Regions from separate parts of the Thiopseudomonas acetoxidans genome, predicted to be linked through region 1. Evidence: predicted binding sites of a transcription regulator. Region 1 holds the regulator's gene; each other region holds the start of a gene.

Region 1 (4,829 bases):
CTCAATGGCCATCTTGGCACCAATGGCTTGCATGTCGCCGTATTGTGCAACTGGGCCGGTAACAGGACCCGCCAAGGCTATTTTGATGGGTTCTGCAGCCATGCTGTAGGTTGCAGCTCCCGCCAGAGCCATGGCAGCAAAAAGTTTACTAATAGTGCGAGTAGATTTGCTCATATAAGGTACCTTTTTTATAGTCGTTTTTATTGTTTGCAGCCTTGGCAAAACACATAAGGCTGCTTGAATCGCGAATCAGTTTAATAGACTTCCGTACAGAGTGGAACCTTTACGCAAACAACAAAAAAATTGAGTTACTATGCAATTGGCTGCGTGCAGGTGGTGGGCGGTCAATTAGATTTGCTAAGATACTAACCTGTTTTTAAATATTTTTTACTGAGAAACCTAATGACTAAAGTTGTTCGTACCCGTGTTGCTCCCTCGCCAACAGGCGACCCCCATGTAGGCACAGCCTATATCGCACTGTTCAATATGTGTTTTGCTCGCCAGCATGGCGGTCAGTTCGTTTTGCGTATCGAAGATACCGACCAAGTGCGCTCAAGCAAAGAGTCCGAACAACAAATTTATGAAGCATTGCGCTGGCTGGGCATTGAGTGGGATGAGGGTCCCGACGTAGGCGGCCCACATGGTCCTTACCGCCAATCGGAGCGCAGTGAAATTTACCAAAAATACGCCAATGAGCTGGTTGAGAAAGGTCATGCTTTCCATTGTTTTTGCTCGTCTGAACGTCTAGATGCTGTGCGTGCAGAGCAAATGGCTAATAAGCAAACACCTGCTTATGATGGCCATTGCTCCCATCTTGAGGCTGGCCAAGCCCAGCAACGTGTCGCTGCCGGTGAATCGTATGTCATTCGCATGCGGGTTCCTACTGAGGGTGTTTGCGTTGTTAAAGACATGTTGCGTGGTGATGTGGAAATTGGTTGGGACCGCATGGATATGCAGGTATTGATGAAGGCTGATGGCTTACCAACCTATTTCCTAGCTAACGTAGTGGACGACCATTTGATGGGCATAACCCACGTGCTGCGTGGTGAAGAGTGGTTGTCATCGGCACCAAAACTTATCAAGCTGTATGAAGATTTTGGTTGGGAACAGCCCGAGTTGTGTTATATGCCGTTGCTGCGTAACCCAGACAAGAGCAAGCTATCCAAACGTAAAAATCCAACCTCCATTACTTATTACGAGCGTATGGGTTATTTGCCAGAAGCGATGCTGAACTATCTGGGCCGTATGGGCTGGTCGATGCCAGATGAGCGCGAGAAGTTCTCACTTACGGAGATGATTGAGCATTTTGATATTCAGCGTGTATCGTTGGGCGGTCCGATTTTTGATATTGAAAAATTATCCTGGCTTAACGGTCAATGGTTGCGTGAACTGCCGGTAACAGAGTTTGCTCAACGCGTGCAGAAGTGGGCGTTTAATCCTGATTATTTGATGCAGATTGCTCCGCATGTGCAAGGACGTGTAGAGAACTTTAGCCAAATCGCACCTTTGGCGAGTTTTTTCTTTTCCGGCACAGTACAAATCACGCCCGAGCAATTAGCTCATAAAAAACTGGATGAGCAGCAGGTGCGTAAAACCTTGCAGTTTGTCTTGTGGGAGCTTGAAGCCTTGCGCCAGTGGAATAAAGAAGCGATTACCGACTGCATTAATCAAGCTGGTGCAGCTTTAGAGCTCAAACTGCGCGATATTATGCCGCTGATGTTTGTTGCCATTACTGGGCAAGCCAGCTCGGTCTCGGTACTGGATGCAATGGTGATTTTGGGGCCCGACCTTACGCGTTACCGCTTACGCCAAGCGTTGGAAGTGCTGGGTGGGGTGTCTAAAAAAGAAACGAAAGAGTGGGAAAAAGCTTTTAACAGTATTGAGCGCGACTAGTTGAACTCGATTGTTGCGCAATGCGGGCACTTCACCCGCATTGCTGGACACTGTGTTTACCAGCTTTGCGCAATATTGATGCTCTGGGCGTTACCTTGCTGGGCAGCTTCTGCCAAACGTTGCCGGGCAGCGGGAGCGACAAGATTTAACCAGCTAACTACCGTATGACTGCGTCCCAAACCCAGTACTTGGCAGACCAGTTCTTGGCTGCTTTGCAATCCCTTAGGGTAAATAATGAGCGTGCGCTCAGTGTTTAATCCCGTCCCCTTAAGCCATTGCCGAGTTAACTCAACGGGCGGTGAGACTAACGTTAGCCAACGCTGCTCTTGTTGCTCGCTTAACGCTTTAAGCATCGGGCCTAATAAGGCCAAGCACTGACGTGGCTGCCCAGAAAGCGCCAACTCACTGCAAAACTCAGAGTTAATAGCAGTAGGGGTGTGGGGCTGTTCAAGCAGCGGCAGCGGTTTGGCCGCTTGCTGATCAAAAAGTGTAAGTTGAGTACGTTGCGCATAATAAATAGACATCATTGACTCCATTAGCGGCGAAGAACGCCAACACTCAACCCTTCGATAACCAACTCTTGTTGGCGTAAATCAACCTTGATAGGCTCGTATTCCTCGTTTTCAGCAATGAGCCAGACAATATTCCCTTCGCGTTTATAACGTTTGACTGTTACTTCATCATTAAGACGTGCCACTACAACCTGTCCGTTATGAGCAACCTGTGTGCTGTGTACAGCAAGCAAATCGCCGTCCAGAATTCCAATATCCTTCATGCTCATGCCACGTACTTGTAGCAAATAATCGGCTTTGGGATGGAAGAAGCCCGGATCGATCTGGCAGGTATTTTCTATGTGTTGTTCAGCCAGAATAGGAGCGCCAGCGGCAACTCGGCCAATAATGGGTAGTTCATTTTCAGCTAAAGGGAGCTGCTCTGGCTCAAAGTCCATAATGCGCAAACCGCGTGAGGCGCCAGAAATCATTTCGATAACACCTTTGCGTGCTAGAGCTTTAAGGTGATCTTCAGCAGCATTAGGCGAGCGAAAGCCAAGCTGTTGTGCCATTTCAATACGAGTAGGTGGATAGCCGTGTTCGCTAATCCATGCTTTGAGAAACTCTAAAATTTCAGCCTGACGCTTAGTAAGCTTTACCATAACAAGATACCTGTTTATTAACACAGTAACTGGCATTATATACAGTAGTTAGCCGCTGACAAGTTTATATTTGCAAAGATGTAGCAGGGCAGGCTAGTTGGTGAGGGTTAACAGAAACTCTGTGGCGTCCTGTGCGCCTGCTTTTCGTAAACCTAAACCCAGGGTGTCGGAGCCTGTTTCGTGGCGCGGTAAGAGCAAAACTTCGATAGGGTGTGAGCCGCGCAATAAGGGTAGGCGGGCGTAAGGCACACGGTAGTTGATCAGATATTGCATGAAAGAGTTTTCGTCCCAAGCGTTTTCTGGCATGGCAAGCACATGGTAGTGTTGCTGTAATACAGCCAATTCTGATTTGTTTAATACAATTCGATTAACGAGCACGGGCTTGTTCAGTGGTAACTCGCGGCGACGGGCATAGACAATAGCGCAGGTCAGTTCAAGCGAGCGTTGTTCGGGTGCCCAAAAATAATTCAAACCAAGCCATGAGGCAGAAAGCAGTTGTATCGCTTTTTTTTGCTTAAACTCAGGAATGGCCCTGTTTAAGACTTTGTCGAAATCGCGCATGCTAATAATGCGAATATCTCGACACAGCTCACTACCGGAAATATCTTCTAGGCTTTGGTATTGCTGAGCTTGCGGCAAACTAAGGTTGATGCCGTAGATGTCACGCAGATCAAACAGGCTAAGCGTGTACTCTTCAGTAGAGACGATGTTTTTAAGAAAGGCATGTGCAGCGGCTTTGTCTTCTTGCACAGGCCCAGAAAGGGCGTTGCGCGGCAGGTTCACTAGATGTTGTAAGTTTAGATTCTGTTTCCAATGTATACTGAGCTCTGGCAGCTTTAGTGTTGGAAAAGCAAGCTGCACGCTGCTGGCAACTTGTTTAACGGTAAACAGGCGGTTTTGTTGCGCAGAGCGCCTTGTCAAGGTAGCACCAATGCGCGATAAAATTGAATTGCTTGTTGGTTGATTCATGCCTGTAAAACCTTATGCAAATAGCAGCAACGTTTATAAGTCCTATTTATAATTAGTTCAAGAGTGATTGTTGATTTTTGAGTGGAAGTCGGCCATGTTTCGCTTGCATTTAGATGTTTCTCTATCCGCTGATGAATTTCTGCGAGTTTATCAAGGAACCGCTAATCGCGTATTTATTCGCAGTAGGGAAGGGCGTAGCGTAAGCCTTCCTGCAAAACATTTACAGCCTTACCTTACCCATGAGGGTGTTCATGGTAGCTTTGTTATGACCTTCGATAAGGACGGGAAACTTATTTCGCTGTTACCAGAGTAGCATATAGTTATAATGCTGCTTTGTTTGCCCATCATTCATCCTCTAATCGATTAAAGCCAAATACATGTATAAATTAACTCGCAAATTAATGTTTAAACTGTCACCAGAAACCAGTCATGACTTGTCAATTGACTTGCTAGGCATGTCTGGTCGATTAGGTTTGAGCAACGTTTTTTGCAAAAAAACAGCACAGCTTACGACCACAGTGATGGGCATAGACTTTCCCAATCCCGTAGGCTTGGCGGCAGGTTTAGATAAAAACGGTGATGCTATCTTAGGTTTGTCAGCTCTGGGTTTTGGTTTTATCGAAATTGGCACCATCACGCCAAGACCGCAACCCGGCAACCCCAAACCGCGTATATTTCGTTTGCCGCAAGCGCAGGCGATTATTAACCGCATGGGTTTTAATAACAAAGGGGTGGATTACCTGCTGGAGCGGGTTAAAAACGCTCAATTCTCTGGTGTGCTGGGTATTAATATCGGCAAAAACGTAGACACTCC
Region 2 (4,829 bases), on a different contig from region 1:
GCGCAATGAAATTCGCTACAGAGTTAGAGCAAGGGCACTTAATTAAGCGTTACAAGCGCTTTTTTGCTGATATTAGATGTGCTGATGGTTCTGTAGTTACAGCGCATTGCCCAAATACCGGCTCGATGAAAAACTGCATGGCCGAAGGTGCGCAGGTGTGGTTTACGCGCAACGATGATCCCAAGCGCAAACTTAAAGCAACGTGGGAAATAGTGAAAACTCCTCAGGGTCGTTTGGCTTGTGTGAATACCAATCGCGCTAATGCGTTGATTGAAGAGGCATTGCAGGTTGGCATTATCAAAGAGTTGGCCGGTTTTGAGCGGTTGCGCCGTGAAGTACGTTACGGTGAAGAAAATAGCCGTGCAGATTTTTGCCTTGAATTTGGCGCGCAGCAGGTGTTTGTTGAAGTCAAAAGCGTCACCCTGGGTTTTGCTGATAGCAGTGTAGCTGCCTTTCCTGATGCGGTAACCACGCGTGGCACTAGGCATTTGCGCGAACTCACGCAGCTCGCCTTAGCAGGTCAGCGGGCGGTGTTGCTCTATTGCGTTAATTTAACCGGAATTACCGCCGTGCGTGCTGCCAAGGAAATAGACCCAGATTACGCTGCTGCGCTCGTTACAGCGCAGCGGGCCGGAGTGGAGGTTTTGGCGTATGGGGTGGATATTGAACCTGCAAGACACTGCATTAGTGTGCGGCATCCCTTAGCATTTTGTACCGGTTAGTCGTTCAGTTGACTGCACCGCTAAGCATTTGCTTGGCATGGGCTAGAGATTCATCGGTAAGGTCGATACCGCCCAGCATGCGAGCGATTTCTTCGACACGCTCAGCATCAGATAACTCTTTAATGGCGGTGCTGGTAGCGTTTTTGCCGCGTTCTTTGTAGACGTACAGATGCTGATGCGCCTGCGCTGCAACTTGCGGAAGGTGGGTGACGGTTATCACCTGCCCCTCACCACCAAGCTGGCGCAAAAGTTGGCCCACTATCTCTGCAGTAGGGCCGCCAATACCCACATCAACCTCGTCAAAAACCAGTGTAGGTACTCGGGACGTTTGTGCAGTAATCACCTGAATCGCCAAGCTAATGCGTGACAATTCGCCGCCAGAAGCCACTTTGGCTAGGCTTTTTAAAGGTTGGCCGGGGTTGGCGCTGACTAAAAATTCAATATTTTCTGCGCCCTGCACGTTGGGTTTGTTATCAGCATGCGGCTGTAATTCAATATTAAAACGTCCGCCGGGCATACCTAAATCTTGCATGCGTGCGCTAACGGCTTGGCTTAGTTGTTTGGCTGCTGTGGTTCTGGCTTTGGATAGCTGAGCCGCGGATTTTTGATATGCCTTTTCGCAGCGGGCAATGTTCCCAACCAGTGTTTCCAGTTTGCAGTCATCGCCTTGGAGTGTTTCCAGCTCGTGCAGCAATTGTTGCTGCAAATGATTAAGTTCTTCTGGCTGGACTTTATGTTTGCGTGCCAAGGTATAGATGCTATCTAGACGTTCCTCAACCCAACGCTGACGTTCTGGATCACAGTCAAAACTATCAAGGAAGCGGTTAAGTTCACCGACGGCTTCTTCGATTTGGATTTGGGCGCTGGTTAGCAGTTCATCACACAGCTGTAAGGCGGCTGGCGGCTGTTGAAAGGCACGGCTGCGCGTAAGGCTGCTGTTAAGTGCGCTTAATACAGTGCTGTCTTCATTGTCACTGCAGATGTTAATAATAAAACGGCAGTGCTCAATTAGCTGTGCCGATTGCGCTAGGATGTGCTGTTCTTGCTCCAACTGACTAAGCTCGGTGTCACCTAGGGACAGGGCTTCCAGTTCTTCTAGCTGATAACTGAGTAATTGAATGCGAGCTTGTTGCTCGTCGCTGTTTTGGCTCAGGCGCGCCAAGGTGTTGCTTTGTTCGCGCCATTGTTGTGCGAGTTGGCTGACTTCTGCTGCCAGGGGCTTGAGTCCGGCAAACTCATCCAGCAGGCGTCTGTGCGTGTCAGTTTTTAACAGCGACTGGTGTTCGTGTTGGCTATGCACATCAATTAACATAGCGCCCAGCTCTTTGAGATCGGTTTGCGTGCAGGGCGTGCCGTTAATGTAAGCGCGCGAGCGACCTTCTTGAGTAATAATGCGCCGCAACAAACATTGCCCGTCATTATCCAAATCACGTGCACTAAGCCAGCGTTGTGCTTCGGGTATTTGGCTGATGTCAAAGCTGCTAAGGATATCCGCTTTATCGCTGTTGGGTCGCACGGCACCGCTGTCAGCTCGGGCGCCCAACGTGAGGCTAAGTGCGTCGAGCATAATGGATTTGCCCGCACCGGTTTCACCGGTAATCGCACTCATGCCTTGTTTTAATTCAAGGTCAAGATGTTCGACAATAGCGTAATTGTGCACAGATAATTGTATAAGCATGTTGCGCTCACTTATTGCAAGATGACTGTTTATTTATACAGTGTTTGTTTTTGTCGATCAAGAGCATGCTAGATTTTTATTTGCAGTTTGGCGGTCTTGTTTCAGGCTTGATGTGGCTGGATTACAAAGATCTAACAGGGTCAATGTTCATGGTATGGCTATCAATACGCGTTAAATAAGCAAAAAGATCGTGTTAGCACTTGAAGCGTGGACGTGTTGCCCCCATATAAGCTGACATTAATTCTTTAAGCATTTTATTTTTGTAAAACATGAAAGGAGACTGGTATGTCCGATGAGCAGAATCCAGCGCAAGAGCCAGAGTTAGCGGAGCAAGACACTGAACAGGCACAGCCTGAGATAGATGTTAATGCGCGCATTGAAGAACTAGAGGCTCAGTTGGCAGAGGCAAAAGAACAAGTGATACGCGCTGCGGCAGAAGTTCAAAATACCCGTCGCCGCGCCGAGCAGGATGTGCAAAAAGCGCATAAGTTTGCTCTAGAAAAATTTGCCGGTGATTTGCTTGCAGTGGTGGATAGTTTAGAGCGCGGCCTTGAAGTGGCGGACGCTACTAATGAGACGCTACGGCCCATGCGTGAAGGTATGCAGCTGACTTTCAAGCAGCTGCTCGATACCTTGAGACGTTACAATGTTGAGCGTATCGATCCTCATGGTCAGCCGTTCAATCCTGAACTACACCAAGCCATGAGTATTCAAGAAAGCACCCAGGCTGAGCCGGATAGCGTGCTTAAGGTATTCCAGTGTGGTTATTCGATTCATGATCGCTTGTTGCGTCCTGCCATGGTCGTGGTTAGCAAAGCGCCTGCAGAGCCGCCAGTGAAAATTGACGAGCAGGCTTGAAATTAAAATCTATAGCCCCATTAAACATACAAGAATTTAAGTTAAGGCCTGAACAGACTAACGCTGAAAGGGCCGTATTATCGGAGTCGCAAGATGAGCAAAATAATTGGTATTGACTTAGGAACCACTAACTCGTGCGTTTCAGTCCTCGAAAACGGTGTTGCAAAGATTATTGAGAACGCCGAGGGTGGCCGTACCACCCCATCCATTATCGCCTACACCAACGATGGCGAGATTTTGGTGGGTCAATCTGCTAAGCGTCAAGCCGTGACCAACCCACAGAACACTCTGTATGCGGTGAAACGTCTGATCGGTCGTCGTTATGATGAAGAAGTGGTGCAGAAAGACATTAAAATGGTGCCTTACACTATCGTTAAAGCTGACAATGGCGATGCGTGGATCGATGTAAAAGGCGAGAAAATGGCGCCCCCGCAAGTTTCTGCGGAAGTGCTTAAGAAAATGAAAAAAACCGCTGAGGATTACCTTGGCGAAACCGTTACTGAAGCCGTGGTAACCGTACCAGCGTATTTTAACGACAGCCAGCGGCAAGCCACAAAAGATGCGGGCCGTATTGCGGGGCTGGATGTTAAGCGGATTATTAACGAACCGACTGCTGCCGCGTTGGCGTACGGTATGGATAAAGCCAAAGGCGACCGCACCATCATCGTTTATGACCTGGGTGGTGGTACCTTTGACGTGTCGGTGATTGAAATCGCTGAAATCGATGGTGAACATCAGTTTGAAGTGTTGGCCACCAACGGTGACACCTTCTTAGGTGGTGAAGATTTCGATATTCGCATGATCGACTACTTGGTTGATGAGTTTAAGAAAGAAAGCGGTATGGACCTTAAAGGTGACCCGCTGGCGATGCAGCGTCTAAAAGAAGCTGCTGAAAAAGCCAAAATTGAACTGTCATCGGCGCAGCAGACTGATGTGAACCTGCCCTATATTACTGCAGATGCCAGTGGTCCTAAGCACCTGACGGTAAAAGTAACACGCGCTAAATTAGAGTCCTTAGTTGAGGACTTGGTTAAGCGCACGCTTGAGCCTTGCCGCATTGCCTTACAGGATGCAGGCTTGGATGCTAAGGCTATCAACGACGTAATTTTGGTGGGTGGTCAAACCCGTATGCCTTTAGTGCAGAAAACCGTTGCTGATTTTTTCGGCACCGAAGCGCGTAAAGACGTGAACCCAGATGAAGCAGTCGCCATGGGTGCTGCGATTCAGGGCGCGGTACTGGCCGGTGATGTAAAAGACGTATTGTTGCTAGACGTGACCCCGCTAACCCTAGGTATTGAAACCATGGGCGGCGTAATGACCGCGTTGATTGAGAAAAACACCACGATTCCAACCAAGAAATCTCAGGTGTTCTCAACCGCAGACGACAACCAAAGCGCAGTGACCATTCACGTGCTGCAGGGTGAGCGTAAGCAAGCAGTACAAAACAAGTCGCTCGGTAAGTTTGATTTGACAGATATTCCACCTGCGCCGCGTGGCATGCCGCAGATTGAAGTGACCTTCGACATTGATGCTAACGGTATTTTGAACGTATCAGCAGTGGACAAGGCGAC
Region 3 (4,829 bases), on a different contig from region 1:
TTGCCACAGCTCAAGCAATTGTTCTTGCCAGTCAATATCTGCTTGCGCTAAGGCTTGTTCAATGTCGTCACGCGCCAACCCGCGCTGTGATAACTCTTCGCGAATACGCACCGGACCACGACCCGAGTTAGCGCGACTGCGAATATAGCTTTCTAAATACCGCTGCTCAGACAATAACCCTTCTTCGACAAGTTTTTGCAGTTCAATATCGATCAATTCTTGTTCAGCGCCGCGCTGCAATAATTTACGTGACAGCTCTTGCACGCCATGCTCGCGCCTAGCAAGTAGATCCATGGCTTTTCGACGAATTTCTGTTGGAGTATCAAGCATTTTTCACCCATAAAAAAGGTGGTGCTGACGAGCAACACCACCTTAATTGTTCATGAATTAATTGAGGAGCGATTATTCCTCAACCACATCCTTTTTAGTTTCTTTGTCAGCAGGCTTAACCACAGTCAATAATTGATCGCGAATTTGCTTATCCAGACTGTTAAGCAACTCAGGATTTTCGTCCAAGTAGCGCGCAGAGTTCGCTTTACCCTGACCAATTTTAGTGCCCTGATGACTGTACCAAGCGCCCGCTTTTTCTAACAATCCTAGCTGCACGCCCAGGTCAATAATTTCACCCGTTTTGTAAATTCCACGACCATAGAGAATCTGGAATTCAGCCTGACGAAACGGTGGCGCCACTTTGTTTTTCACCACCTTAACGCGCGTCTCGCTACCGGTAATTTCATCACCTTCTTTTATTGCACCCGTACGGCGAATATCCAGACGTACTGAAGAGTAGAATTTAAGCGCATTACCACCTGTAGTGGTTTCTGGGCTACCGAACATTACGCCAATTTTCATGCGAATCTGGTTAATAAAAATCACCAAGCAGTTAGCATTTTTGATATTACCGGTGATTTTACGCAGCGCTTGACTCATTAAGCGTGCCTGTAAACCCACGTGTACATCACCCATTTCGCCTTCAATTTCTGCCTTGGGAACTAGTGCCGCCACGGAGTCAACCACGATCACATCCACCGCATTAGAGCGCACTAACATATCGCAAATTTCCAACGCTTGCTCACCGGTATCCGGCTGAGACACGAGTAAATCATCAACGTTAACACCTAACTTGCTAGCATATTCCGGATCCAGCGCGTGCTCAGCATCAACAAAGGCACAGGTTGCACCTTGCTTTTGTGCTTCAGCAATAACTGACAGAGTTAATGTAGTTTTACCTGACGACTCAGGGCCGTAAATTTCAACAATACGACCCTTTGGCAACCCACCTATACCCAACGCAATATCAAGACCTAAAGAGCCGGTTGAAATCGCCGGAATAGCTTGGCGCTCATGATCGCCCATACGCATTACCGCACCCTTACCAAATTGACGTTCAATCTGACCCAGTGCCGCTGCTAAGGCGCGCTTTTTATTCTCATCCATCTTTAGACCTCAATACGTTATGAATCACAAAACACTGTATAGTTAACCAGTATTATCCATGTTTTTTTCTGAATAGCAACAACCGTTATCGGAATAACTGCAGCGTGCTTTTATTTATTTGCTATTAACGAGATTAGACCAAGCAATGCCTTTTGCACTGCCTGCTGACGAACGGCTGCTCTATCGCCGGCAAACACTTGCGTTTCAGAGTAGGTTTGTGTGCCAACCACCCAAGCAAAACACACCATACCCACGGGCTTATCGACACTTCCTCCACCCGGCCCAGCAATACCGCTAACCGCCACCGCGCAATAAGCCCCACTTTCGCGCTGAGCACCTTGCGCCATAGCTTCTACGACCGGCAGGCTCACTGCACCATGTGCCACAAGCAGCTCTTGCGCCACGTGCAACATTTTAGTTTTTTGCTGATTTGAGTAAGTAATATAACCGGCTTCAAACCAAGCCGAACTGCCCGCAATACGTGTAATTGCTTCAGCAATGCCGCCGCCAGTGCAGGACTCTGCCGTTGTGACTTGTTTGTTTTGTTGCTGCAACAACTGTCCCAGCTGTTTTGCGAGTACGGTAATAGACATATGCAAACCTTATTCTGAGCGGCGTTTAGCGTAACAGCTGCGTCACCAGTACCTTGTGCGGCCATAGCGCGGACATGGCTTGCTGCATGGCTTCGATATTGCCGCTGGTATAAAACTGGTCAGCCTGTACATTGCTTTTTGCTAAAAGCTCGTGCGTTGTTAACTGCTGCTGTAAACGCCGCGCGACAGCAGCACCTGTATCAATAATCATAATCTGTGCAGGCAACAGAGTACGCAATAAGGGCTTGATAAACGGATAATGCGTACAGCCCAAAATTAACGTATCGCACTGCGCTTGCAGCAGTGGCTCAACGTAACTGGCCAGCAATTCGCGCGTTAGTGAGCCGTTTAATTCGCCAGCCTCAATCAATTCAACCAACCCCGGGCACGGCTGGGTATGTACCTCTACCTGCGCTGAAAACTGATCTAACAAAGCTGCAAATTTTGCGCTACGAAGCGTCCCCGTGGTGGCTAACACCCCCACTTTTCCTGTTTTTGACACGCGTGCGGCTGGCTTCACCGCCGGCTCCATACCGACACAAATCAAATTTGGCCAACGTTCACGCAACACATGAATAGCCGCTGCTGTTGCAGTATTACAAGCCACCACCAGCGCTTTTACGCCTTGATCCAACAAAAACTCACTAATAACTATGCTGCGCTCAATTATTTCTTCAGTGCTTTTATCGCCATAAGGAACATAGGCACTGTCGGCAACATAAATTAGTTGCTCCAGCGGCAGAACTTGGCGAATTTCCGCCAATACTGATAAGCCACCCAAACCAGAATCAAACACACCAATAGGTGCTTGTGGATTCATCGCTGTTTACCACACACAGAGCAGTCTGGATCGCGGCTTAGCCTGAGCTCACGAAACCGGCTGTCGGCGATATCAATCAGTAATAAACGCCCTACTAAAGAGCGACCAAAACCAACCAGCATCTTAACGGCTTCTGCTGCTTGCAGGCTACCAATCACGCCCACCAGCGGGCCCAGCACACCAGCCTCATTGCAGCCTAAATTTTCCTCTTCAGTGTCTGCAAACAAGCAACGGTAACAAGGACTGTCTGCCGAGCGTGGATCAAAAGCTGTCAACTGTCCGGATAAACGAATCGCTGCGCCACTCACCCAAGCCACTTGCTGTGCAAAACATGCGGCATTGAGTTCATCGCGAATACGAAAGTTATCCGTACAGTCCAAGACCACATGCATGCCTTGCACCAGCTGCTCAAGATTCGTTGCTGCTAAACGCTCACTGTGTGTATGTACTTGAATAAAAGGATTAAGCGCTTGTAGGCGCGCTTGGGCAGAAGCAACTTTCAATTGTCCTTCGCTGGCTGTGGTATGCACGACTTGGCGCTGCAAATTGGTACTGTCGACCACATCAAAATCAGCCAAATGCAACTCACCAACACCCGCCGCTGCCAGATACATAGCCACGGGCGAGCCAAGCCCACCCAGCCCAACAATCAGCACCTTGCTGTGTTTAAGCTTAAGTTGTCCGGCAATATCGACATCTGCCAGCAAAATTTGTCGACTGTAACGCAACAGCTCAGCATCGGTTAGCATGCAATCGCCTCACGCTTACTCCACTGCCCTAAGGTCACGCGCTCATGCCCTGATAAATCACACTCACTGCGCACTTTGACAAAACCCGCTTGCGCCAGCAATTCACGTACCGCAGTGCTTTGCTGATAACCATGTTCAAACAGCAGCCAGCCTTGCTCAGCTAGGTGACGTCCAGCTTGGCGCACTATATGGCGAATAGCATCTAAACCATCCGTGCCCGAAACCAAAGCACTGGAGGGTTCAAAGCGCACATCACCTTGCTGCAAATGCGGGTCATCTAGGGAAATGTACGGTGGGTTGCTGATAATGAGCTCAAAATACTCATCGCTCAGCGCAGAAAACCAATCGCTTTGCAGGAAACGTACCTGTGGTTGCTGGCAACTTAAGCCATTGTGCTGTGCCAATTGCACCGCTTGCTCAACGCAATCCACTCCGGTTACCTGCCATTGCGGTCGCTCACTAGCTAACGCCAAAGCAATAGCTCCAGTTCCCGTACCCAAATCCAAAACACGCACCGGCAGTTTGTCTTGCGCTAAAGACAGCGCGGTTTCGACCAGTAATTCGGTTTCTGGTCGGGGAATTAATGTATGCGGACTGACCTGCAAATCAAGCGTCCAGAAACCCTGCTGCCCAAGCAAATAGGCAACGGGCTCACCGGCATGGCGACGCGCTAACAGCTGTTCAAATTCGGCTTGTTGGTCGCCAGCCAGCTCTTTACCGGGCCAGGTGTAGAGATAACTGCGCGGTTTTTTGAGTACATGCGCCAGCAGCAACTCCACATCCAGTTTGGCGCTGGGAGAACTTAATTGCTGAGCGCGTTGCAGTAGACACGCAATAGTGACCATAGTTTTTACTCATCCAGAGCAGCCAGCTGATCGGCCTGGTACTCCATCAACAAGGGATCAATAATGTGTTCCAGCTCTCCCTGAATAACACTGTCCAGCGAATAGAGCGTCAGATTAATACGGTGATCGGTCACGCGCCCCTGCGGATAGTTGTAGGTGCGAATACGTTCAGAACGATCACCACTACCCACCAACGAACGTCGAGCATCGGTCATTTCTTTTTGCGCAGCTGAGGTTTGCTGATCTTGTAAGCGTGCTGCTAACCAACCCATAGCGCGGGCACGGTTTTTGTGCTGCGAGCGCTCTTCTTGGCATTCCACTACAAATCCCGTTGGAATATGCGTAATACGCACGGCAGAATCCGTTTTGTTTACGTGCTGCCCAC

Evidence for each region. Region 1 encodes LexA, which represses DNA repair genes until DNA is damaged. Its sites were predicted from a motif close to CTGTNTNNNNANACAG; they were not measured.
Region 2: recN (DNA repair protein RecN) is a predicted target of LexA. The motif match lies at 2,426-2,441, and genes of this name have one in related genera.
Region 3: recA (recombinase RecA) is a predicted target of LexA. The motif match lies at 1,472-1,487, and genes of this name have one in related genera.

What each region holds. Positions count from the first base shown of each region.
Region 1 covers NZ_JAUCDY010000003.1:205,498-210,326, reverse strand. The annotation lists gene QEZ41_RS04220 (branched-chain amino acid ABC transporter substrate-binding protein) at 1-174, opposite strand, end outside; gene gltX (glutamate--tRNA ligase) at 403-1,893, shown strand; gene sulA (SOS-induced cell division inhibitor SulA) at 1,950-2,420, opposite strand; gene lexA (transcriptional repressor LexA) at 2,429-3,046, opposite strand; gene QEZ41_RS04200 (DUF6685 family protein) at 3,140-4,015, opposite strand; gene QEZ41_RS04195 (DUF2835 domain-containing protein) at 4,110-4,328, shown strand; gene QEZ41_RS04190 (quinone-dependent dihydroorotate dehydrogenase) at 4,393-4,829, shown strand, end outside.
Region 2 covers NZ_JAUCDY010000008.1:45,146-49,974, forward strand. The annotation lists gene QEZ41_RS07855 (pyridoxal phosphate-dependent aminotransferase) at 1-9, shown strand, start outside; gene sfsA (DNA/RNA nuclease SfsA) at 6-722, shown strand; gene recN (DNA repair protein RecN) at 727-2,400, opposite strand; gene grpE (nucleotide exchange factor GrpE) at 2,686-3,258, shown strand; gene dnaK (molecular chaperone DnaK) at 3,352-4,829, shown strand, end outside.
Region 3 covers NZ_JAUCDY010000001.1:333,284-338,112, reverse strand. The annotation lists gene recX (recombination regulator RecX) at 1-330, opposite strand, end outside; gene recA (recombinase RecA) at 403-1,437, opposite strand; gene QEZ41_RS01680 (CinA family protein) at 1,548-2,030, opposite strand; gene murI (glutamate racemase) at 2,056-2,850, opposite strand; gene QEZ41_RS01670 (HesA/MoeB/ThiF family protein) at 2,847-3,599, opposite strand; gene prmC (peptide chain release factor N(5)-glutamine methyltransferase) at 3,593-4,444, opposite strand; gene prfA (peptide chain release factor 1) at 4,450-4,829, opposite strand, start outside.